3 regions of the Algoriphagus jejuensis genome follow, and region 1 is predicted to be linked to each of the others. Evidence: riboswitches for the same ligand, from Rfam matches in the RefSeq annotation. Region 1 holds a riboswitch; each other region holds the start of a gene.
What was found. Region 1 has a riboswitch for S-adenosylmethionine ahead of ABD031_RS20350 (trans-sulfuration enzyme family protein). Riboswitches for the same ligand answer to the same signal wherever they lie in the genome.
Positions count from the first base shown of each region.

Region 2: another riboswitch for S-adenosylmethionine. It lies ahead of ABD031_RS00010 (O-acetylhomoserine aminocarboxypropyltransferase/cysteine synthase family protein); the one in region 1 lies ahead of ABD031_RS20350 (trans-sulfuration enzyme family protein).
Region 3: another riboswitch for S-adenosylmethionine. It lies ahead of ABD031_RS14960 (homocysteine S-methyltransferase family protein); the one in region 1 lies ahead of ABD031_RS20350 (trans-sulfuration enzyme family protein).

Region 1 covers NZ_BAAAFI010000048.1:72,091-75,365, forward strand. The annotation lists gene ABD031_RS20345 (CBS domain-containing protein) at 1-398, shown strand, start outside; gene ABD031_RS20350 (trans-sulfuration enzyme family protein) at 453-1,622, opposite strand; SAM riboswitch class I at 1,720-1,823, opposite strand; gene pth (aminoacyl-tRNA hydrolase) at 1,885-2,445, opposite strand; gene ABD031_RS20360 (50S ribosomal protein L25/general stress protein Ctc) at 2,530-3,102, opposite strand; gene ABD031_RS20365 (ribose-phosphate pyrophosphokinase) at 3,131-3,275, opposite strand, start outside.
Region 2 covers NZ_BAAAFI010000001.1:702-3,976, forward strand. The annotation lists gene ABD031_RS00005 (homoserine O-acetyltransferase family protein) at 1-497, opposite strand, end outside; gene ABD031_RS00010 (O-acetylhomoserine aminocarboxypropyltransferase/cysteine synthase family protein) at 506-1,810, opposite strand; SAM riboswitch class I at 1,989-2,099, opposite strand; gene ABD031_RS00015 (carbonic anhydrase) at 2,187-2,828, opposite strand; gene ABD031_RS00020 (SulP family inorganic anion transporter) at 2,825-3,275, opposite strand, start outside.
Region 3 covers NZ_BAAAFI010000037.1:34,461-37,735, reverse strand. The annotation lists gene metH (methionine synthase) at 1-744, opposite strand, end outside; gene ABD031_RS14960 (homocysteine S-methyltransferase family protein) at 737-1,792, opposite strand; SAM riboswitch class I at 1,856-1,955, opposite strand; gene ABD031_RS14955 (hypothetical protein) at 2,045-3,275, opposite strand, start outside.

The DNA of each region.
Region 1 (3,275 bases):
TGGTCAGAGACCATATGACCACGAGTTTGGTTACTTTCAAATTGGAGGATTCGATAGACCAAGTGTTGGAGCTGATGACTCAACGGAAAATCTCGGGCGGTCCCGTGGTAGACGAAGCCGGCGGACTGGTTGGGATCATTTCGGAATGGGATTGTCTGGCCGAGATCATCCGTGGGAAGTATACGAACACGATCCGGTTTCCGGCCAAAGTCAAAGAACACATGAGTACTGAAGTAATCACGGTGTCGCCGGATTTGTCACTTTTTGATGCTGCGCAAAAGTTTCTCGAACACAAAATTAGACGTTTTCCGGTTTTGAAAGATGGTCACCTAGTGGGGCAGATCAGTCTCAGCGACGTGATCCGGGCTTTTCCGAAACTCAAACATACCACCTGGTAAAATCTAAAAAGGCTCGAAATTTCGGGCCCTTTTGATTTTTTATCGTCTAAGATTCTAGTACTTGGACTTTTCGATTGCGCGCTCCACATCCTTGATGATGTCCTCGTTGTGTTCCAGTCCGACGGACAGTCGGATCAAGCCATCAGATATTCCCACGCTGGCACGCTCCTCAGGAGTGAGTTTGCTGTGGGTGGTCGACGCTGGGTGGGTGACGATGCTGCGGGCATCACCGAGATTTGGAGTGATCGAAACCATCTGCAGTTGATCGATGAATCGCTGTGCTCTTTCTCCGCCGCCTTTCAGCGTCAGGGTGATGATGCCCCCGCCGGCTTTCATCTGCTTCAAAGCAAGTGTATGTTGCGGGTGTGATTTGAGAAAGGGGTATTTCACTGCTTCGAGCTCTGAATTTCCTTCGAAATAGGTTGCAATCTTAAGTGCATTTTCGCAGTGACGGTCCATACGGACAGCCAGTGTTTCCATACTTTTTGACAAAACCCAAGCGTTGAAAGGCGATAGCGAGGGTCCGGTATGGCGGGTGAAAAACTGCACTTCCTTGATCAGTTCTTTTTTTCCCAAGATCAAACCTCCGATCACTCTTCCCTGACCATCAATAAATTTTGTTGCGCTATGGGCGACGATGTGTGCTCCCCATTTTGCTGGTTGCTGAAGATAGGGAGTCGCAAAGCAGTTGTCCACCACGAGGATGAGGTTATGCGCTGCGGCGAATTTTCCCGCCCACTCCAGATCGATGATTTCCAGGCCAGGATTAGACGGAGTTTCGATAAAGAGCATCTTGGTGTTGGGCTGCACGAGCTTCTCCCAGTTTTGGCAATCGGAGATATCACCATAGGTCGAAGTGATGCCCCACTTCGGGAATACCCGAGTCAGCAGCTGATGCGTGGAGCCAAATAGGGATCGCGCAGCCAATACATGATCGCCCTGCTGAAGTAGCGATGCCATGCTGGAGAACATCGCCGCCATTCCCGAAGCGGTGGCAATCCCGTCTTCGGTGCCTTCTGCTGCACAGACTTTTTCAATCAGATCCGTGGAATTGGGGTTGGCGTAGCGAGAATAGATATTTCCGGGGATTTCCTCAGCAAACATCGCTCGTGCTTCTTCCGCAGATTCGAAGGTGAAACTGGAGGTCAGGCAGATGGAAGAGGAATGCTCTCGCTGATCGGATCGGCTTTGGATACGGATAGCATCGGTTTCGAAATGACTCATAGTCTGGGAGTTTTGAATACGGTTGTTGTCCAGGATTGAAAAAGAATTTTCCCAGAGGCAGAATCCGAACCAGAATTGAGGCAGTAGTTAATACGCCAATTTATAGTTCCCGCAAAGGGTAGGACTTGGCACCTTTCGCCTTGGCAGGGATGGTTGCCAGAGGGTCATCGAGCCTATTCTCTCGCCTCTTCTTTATAAATCAGTCTCCTGAAGTGCTGCAAATAAAAAGCGAGAATTGGTTATTTCCAAATCCCGTCTGCAATCAATCGTTGAATTGTGTCATCGTCTGAGCAATTCCGATGGTGCAAAAGCCGAAAACCATCTCGATCGCCTTGTCCATGATCTCCGGAAGTTCATCAAACTCTTGTTTTGTAAACCTCCCCAACACAAAGTCGATCTGTCGTCCTTTCGGAAAATCATCTCCAATACCCATCCGAAGTCGGGGGTAATCCTGTCCGCCGGTGAGTTCTTCGATGTTTTTCAGGCCATTGTGACCGGCTGCACTGCCTTTGACCCGCATACGCAGTTTGCCAAATGGGATTGCGACATCGTCTACCAATACCAAAACATTTTCCTTAGTGATTCCCAGCTCTTTCATCCAATAATTGACGGCTTTTCCGCTGAGGTTCATGTAGGTAGTCGGCTTAATCAGGTGTAATGTCCGGCCTTTGTGTTTCATCTCGGATTTGAAGACCAGCCGGTCACTTTTCCAAGTGGTGCCAGCCTTGTCGGCAAGTCGATCGATGGTGAGGAAGCCGATGTTGTGTCTGGTGAGTTCGTATTCCGGGCCGATATTGCCCAGTCCCACGATCAGGTATTTCATGTGTGATACTTTTCAGTGCTTTGAAATTAAAAAAAAAATCCTGTCCGGTGAGGGACAGGATTTGTAAAATCAACAAGCGTTGAATTATTCTGCTTTCTTGCCTCTAAGTGCTCTTGGAATACCAACAGTCACGATGGATACGTTTGGCGAAGTCAGGATTTCAAATCCTTCTACTTGCAACTCGCTAACTTTGAATGATTTGCCCAAGTCCAAATCAGAGATATTTACAGAGATGTAGTCAGGAAGATTTCCTGCTGTACCTTTTACTTTTAATTTTCTGGTTTTGAACTCCAGCTTTCCACCTTTTGCAATACCTGGAGAACTGCCTTCGATTTTCACAGGAATTTCGAATTTGATCGGTCTGTCTTCCGTGTAAGCCATGAAATCTGCGTGAAGCAAAGTCTCGCTTACCGGGTGAAATTGTGCGTCCTTTAAAACGGCTTTGATGATCGTTCCTTCAATGTTCAGCTCAACCAAGTGAACGTCTGGAGTGTAGATCAAGTCACGGAAAAGGATCGCTGGAGAATAGAAATGAACTTGCTCAGGGATACCTGGTCCATAAACTACGCAGGGAACATTGGCTGCGTCTCTGATTTCGTTCAAAGCGGCACCGTCGAGATTTGCTCTTTTAAACCCTATAACCTCTAGTGTTTTCATAAGTATTTGTATTTTAAAATGGTTTCTTTTAAATAAAGAGAGCACTGATTGAGGTGTTGCCCGTCACTGCATGGATGGCTTTTCCAAACAATTCCGCCACACTCAGTACTTTAATTTTAGGAGACGCCATCTTGGGAGAAATGGTGTCAGTGACGACCAACTCTTCCAAAACG
Region 2 (3,275 bases), on a different contig from region 1:
GCATTTTTCAATTTTTGACCCAAAGTCACAGCCCACTCCAAGCCGACCTGACCACCAAGGGAACCGCCTATCAGGGTGTGGATTTGATCGATTGCCAATTCAATCCGAAGTCTCTCCAGACTAGCCGCCAAATCCCGTGTGGTGACTTGCGGGAAATTATAGAAATAGGGTTCGCCGTTTGCCGGATTTTCGCTAAAAGGATTGGTAGATCCGTAGCAGCTGCCAAGCAGGTTGGCGCAGATGATAAAGTGGTTGGCTGGATCGAAGAACTTGTCTTCGCCGATCAGTCCATTCCACCATTCTGCCGCATTTGCGTCACCGGTGAGGGCGTGAATGACCCAGATTACATTCGATTTTTCAGAATTCAGTTGCCCATACGTCGTGTAGGCAAGATCAAATTCTCTCAGGACTTCGCCGGATTCCAGATGCAATGGGTCTGTCGAATGGTAAACTTCCTGAGTCATAGTTGGTTCAGCGTATTGGCTTGTCAAATTCATTGGGGTAATTAGATTTTTTCAAATGCTTGCTGCAAATCAGCTTTAATGTCGTCGATGTGTTCGATGCCAAGCGATATTCGGAGCATGGTAGGAGTGACGCCCGCCGCCAGCTGCTCTTCATCGGAAAGCTGCTGATGGGTAGTCGCAGAAGGTTGGATGATCAATGTTTTCGCATCGCCAACATTGGCGAGATGAGAGATGAGATTTAAGTTGTTGATGAAAGCAGAGGTTTGTTCTTTGCTTCCTTTGATCTCAAAACTCAACACTCCACCAAAGCCATTTCTTAGGTATTTTTTACCTAAAGCATGATAAGGAGAGGAGGCGAGACCAGGGTAGTTCACCTTGGAAACCTGCTCGTGGGCATCCAGCCATTTGGCGATTTCCAGTGCATTGTCTACGGTTCTTTGTACGCGGAGCGAAAGTGTTTCAATTCCCTGAAGCAAAAGGAATGAATTGAAAGGGCTGATCGCTGGGCCAAAGTCTCTCAATCCTTCGACTCTGGCTCGGATTGCAAAAGCAACGTTGGGAAGTCCCAACGGATTGTTTTCGCCGAAAACCTCCCAGAAATTCAATCCATGATAGCCCTCGGATGGCTCGGAGAATTGCGGATATTTTCCATTGCCCCAGTTGTAATTTCCTGCATCTACAATCACTCCACCAATGGACGTGCCGTGACCTCCGATCCATTTGGTAGCGGAAGAAACGACGATATTTGCTCCATGGGCGATGGGTTGGCATAGGTAGCCTCCTGCGCCAAAAGTATTGTCTACGACGAGTGGAAGGTCATGTTTTTTCGCGACAGCGGCTATGGCTTCGAAGTCAGGCACGTTGAATTCTGGGTTGCCGATGGTCTCCAGGTAAAGTGCCTTGGTTTTGGAGTCGATGAGTTTTTCAAAAGCGTCGGCTCCATTGCCTTTTGCGAATCGAGCTTCAATCCCCAGTCGCTTAAAGGCGACTTTAAATTGGTTGTAAGTGCCGCCATACAGGAAGTTTGTCGAAACAAAATTGTCGCCAGCCTCCATGATGTTGTTCAGGGCCAAAAACTGAGCGGCCTGTCCTGAGCTGGTAGCTACAGCGGCTACTCCGCCCTCCAATGCAGCAATTCTGTTTTCAAAAACATCCGTCGTCGGATTCATGATCCGTGTGTAGATGTTTCCAAATTCTTTCAATCCAAAGAGATTAGCGCCATGCTCTGCGCTGTTAAAGACGTAGGAGGTCGTTTGGTAAATGGGGACCGCTCTGGCATTGGTGGCGGAGTCTGGAGCTTGTCCGGCGTGAAGCTGGAGTGTTTCAAATCGATAGTTAGTAGACATAAAATTGAGTTTTTTTGGGTTAGAAAAGACAGGAAAGATCCCGGGAATCGAGATCAGTATAGGTTGAATCAGACATAGAAACGTATGATCCGAACATAATAAATCCAAAGTTGGAAAGAGAATTTGGCCAGCGGCCAAAAGAAAAACTGGGAATAAATCGCTCGTGCATCTTGCAAGGAATTTATAGTTCCGAAAGAGAATACCTCAGTCGGCAGGAATTGGCACCTTTCCGCTTCGGAAGGTTGCCAGAGGGTCGTCGAGCCTGTCTCTCGCCTCTTCTGTATAAATCCCCGCACTAAAAGTGAAAGGATGTGCAAAGAAAAACCCGGAAACTGAGAAATCAAAATAGTTGCTCAGGTTCCGGAGAATATTTTAATTATAAATCATCCAGATTGTAGCGGAAGATAGGGTTGACAGTATTCGGATCAGCCTTGATCGTCGTCAGTTCTTTTACTCGTCCGTTGTTGAGTCCGTATACCCAACCGTGGATTTCAGGTGCGCGGCGCTCTTTCCAGGCTTTTTGGATGATGGAAGTTTTGATCAGATCCTCGCATTGCTCCATTACGTTTACCTCCACCAAACGATTGACCTTGTCCACATGATTGTTGATGGAGTCGATTTCAGGTTGGTATATCTTGTAGACCTCCTTGATGTTGCGCAGCCATTTGTTGATCAGCCCATAGCTCTTATTGCTGAGTGCAGCTTCTATCCCGCCACAGCCGTAATGGCCGCAGACGATTACATGGTCTACTTTTAAGATATCGACCGCATATTGTAGGACGGATAGCATGTTGAGATCCGTATGTACCACCATGTTGGCGATATTTCTGTGCACGAAGATCTCGCCGGGGTCGGTTCCTGTGATTTCATTTGCAGGTACGCGGCTGTCGGAGCATCCGATCCATAGGAACTTTGGTTTTTGCTGTCCCGCTAGGCGATTGAAGAAGTCCTTGTCAATTTGAATTTTTTCTTCAGACCAAGCCTTGTTTTGCAATAAAAGTTTTTCGTAGGGGTTCATACTTTTTGCTTCACATTTTTGGAGAATCCTTCTATCACTATTTCGATATCCCTTGAGGGAGCAGTTTCAATAAAATCGTGCAAAAGTTCCTGGATATCGTGGTCAATGAATCTTGCTTTGGTTGCATTGAGGATGACAAAACTTCCCGCTGGGATCGTGGAAAGTTGTTTCATCAACGGGGCTTTATTGAGGAACGAGACATCTTTTTGGAGTTTGAGAAGATAGTTTCCGTTCATTTCAGTAACTACAAGCGAGCGCTGGAAGTTGGTTTTTATTACGAAGAATAAGCCTACGATCATTCCAATCCCTATCCCTATCAGCAAGTCTGTAAACAGAATAGCAATCACAGTTAAGATAAACGGAAGAAATTGATCGAAGCCTTTTTTGTATTCGTTGATAAAAATTGCTGGGTTTGCAAGCTTATATCCGACAAGAAAAAGTACCGCT
Region 3 (3,275 bases), on a different contig from region 1:
TGCGGCATGCATGGCTTCTCTCATCCGATCATTTCCACGAAATGAAAAGGACATATTGCTGACTCCACCACTGACTTTTGCCCCGGGAAGATTTTCTTTGATCCACTTGGTACCGTTGAAAAAGTCAAGCGCATTCTTGCGGTGCTCCTCCATTCCTGTGGCAACCGGAAAGATATTTGGATCGAAGATGATGTCTTGAGGATTGAATTTGACCTGATCGACGAGAATTCGATAGCTTCTTTCGCAGATCTCGACTCGCCGATCATAGGTGTCTGCCTGCCCTTTTTCGTCAAAAGCCATGACCACGATCGCCGCGCCGAACTTCTTGACGGTCTTGGCCTGGTGTATAAATTCCGCCTCACCATTCTTTAGTGAAATTGAATTAACGATCCCTTTTCCCTGCACGCACTTCAAACCAGCCAAGATGATACTCCATTTTGAGCTGTCGATCATAATCGGAATGCGGCTGATCTCCGGTTCGGAAGCGATTAGGTTCAAGAATTTGACCATGGCAAATTCCCCGTCTAACATCCCTTCGTCCATGCAGACATCCAAAACCTGCGCACCGCCACGCACCTGATCGAGGGCGATTTCGAGTGCGTCGTCGTATTGGCCATTCAGGATCAGCCGGGCAAATTTCCTCGAACCTGTAATATTAGTCCGCTCGCCGATGTTGACAAAATTGATATTCGGGGTAAAAACCAGGGGCTCCAAGCCCGCCAGTTTCATGTAGTTCTTAGACATTGCTTTCCTCCTCTTCCGTTACGTCTTCGATGATTCTTGGCTTATATTCAGCGGCCATCTTGGCCAAAGCCGAAATGTGATCCGGCGTGGTGCCACAGCATCCGCCCAAAATATTCAGCATTCCTTCTTTCAAAAAGTCTCTGACCTGATCCGCCATCTCATTGGCACCCTGATCGTACAGTCCAAACTCATTTGGCAAGCCCGCATTTGGGTAGGCTGACACGTAAAACGGTGCTTTTTGCGCCAGCACCTTGAGATAGGGACGTAATTCTTTGGCACCCAAAGCACAATTCAATCCTACGGAAAGCAAAGGAACGTGGGAGACTGAGATCAGAAATGCCTCGGTCGTCTGACCAGACAGCGTGCGGCCTGAAGCATCCGTAATCGTACCAGAAATCATGATCGGAATCCCTCCGTCTTTTGGATCTAGCGGAATGTTCCGCTCTTCATAGACTTCCTGCACAGCGTACAAGGCCGCTTTTGCGTTAAGTGTATCGAAAATTGTCTCGATCAGGATGATGTCCGAACCACCATCGAGCAATCCTCTTACCTGTTCAGCATAGGCTTCCGCCAATTGATCAAAGGTTATTGCACGATAGCCGGGGTCGTTGACATCCGGAGAAAGTGAAGCCGTTCTGTTGGTTGGTCCTACAGCACCGGCTACGAAACGCGGTTTATGGGGTTCATTTGCAGAAAATTCATCCGCCACCTCCCGCGCGAGCTTCGCCGACTCAAAATTGATCAGATAAGCCAAGTGAGAAAGCTCGTAATCAGCCTGCGCGATCGTGGTTCCGGAGAAGGTGTTGGTTTCGATGATATCCGCCCCGGCTGCAAGGTATTCCCTGTGGATCTGTCGGATAATATCCGGCCGACTCAGGGAAAGGAGGTCATTGTTACCTTTGAGAGATTTAGGATGATTTTTCAACTCCGGTGTGCGAAAATCCTCCTCGATCAGCGTGTATCGTTGAATCATGGTTCCCATCGCTCCATCGAGGATCAACACTCGGTTTTGAATGGCTTGAAGGAGGGTTTCCGTTCTGTTTTGCATCGTATTCTAATAAGTTCAAAAAGCCAATCGAGCAAAACACGGAGAAAAGTACTTGTACTTGTCCGCTCATCTATTTCCGGCATTCCCGGAATGGGAGTTAGCACCTTGGTTGCAGGTTGCTAAGACGTCGTAGGGCCCTTCCCTCGGTCTTTCTCGATAAGCTTCACAAAGGTAATAGCATTTCGCTAAAAAAGCAGTAGAATTAATTCAATTCCTTGAGTTTTGTGCCTCTCATCATCCAAATTCAGAAACTCAGGGGCGGATTCCCACGCTAAAGCCGAGCATCGGCCCACTCAGATACTTTACCATCCCCAGCTCTCCAAGGCGGTAATTTCCGATTGCAAGCTCATATCCGGCGGAAGCGCTCAGCACCAAATCAAAAAACTTTCGGCTGGTCATCGGTATCCCGTATTCTACCAATACCTCGGGTTTAGCCATCAGCCCCGAACTCTTCAAATAGCCATCAAAATACCGCTGCTCAAACAACTCTGGAAAATCTGGCTTCTCATTTTGACTGAGAGTGTACCGGATATTCCCATAACCAAAACCTCCCATCGCACCCACAGCGAGGTTTTTGAACTGAAAAAACTTCATCCCCGCATTTGCATAGACTCTCAGGCTGTTTAGGGATTGATGCTGACTATCGGATGCTGGCCCTTTCATTGCCGAGTTGAATACGTCAACCCCGTACAAAAGCCCCTCTGTTTCGCCCAGGATTCTCAGTCCCCAATTAGAAGGAGTGCCCTCTAAAGGCTGGAAACCGTTCTTAACCAATTCGGTGTTGAGGGCGTCTGGCTTGCTGAAATGGACCCCGCGAATGAGTGAGACCCCTATGGAGGCATCTTTGTAGAAGAAATTGCGGTCCGGTAGCGAAATTCCGGCACCGACCCTCACGAATGCGCCCGCTTGGGTATTATTGAAGGAATAGCCATTCATTTCCCATCTTCCTTCAAAAGGACTAAAGGAATACCCGACTTTGGCCAAGGCCTGAATAGCTTCTTTTCTCCCCGGTAAATCAAAATCGTAGGTCAGCTGAAAACCGATTTCGGTCAGAAAATCGCCGAAATACTGGGTTCCTTTTTGAATATTATTTTCCCGCAATACAAAACCTTCCTCTGGATTTAAGAGGAACGACTCAAGGTTTTGAGTTTGGTCTTTAGGAAGCATTTCAAAATTCAGATAGCCCACACCGATAGACATGTAATGAATGAGCTGGAATCTACCCTCCTCGGTTAACGCGTAGCCCACATTGAGCAATGCACGTGAAGTTCGGTACCTAATCTCAAACTCGTCAAAACTACTGGACTTACTTTGATGCTGTGAAAGCTCAAATCCAACGATGAAATCGTTGATTCTGGCCTGATATCCCAGTCCATAGGAACGATATCGGTTTCGCAGCGGCGAAAGGCCTCTATCTGCGAGCATCTCATTAAACTCTCGGAGCTTGGCACCGGATATACCGGTAAACGCATAAAATGAAGAA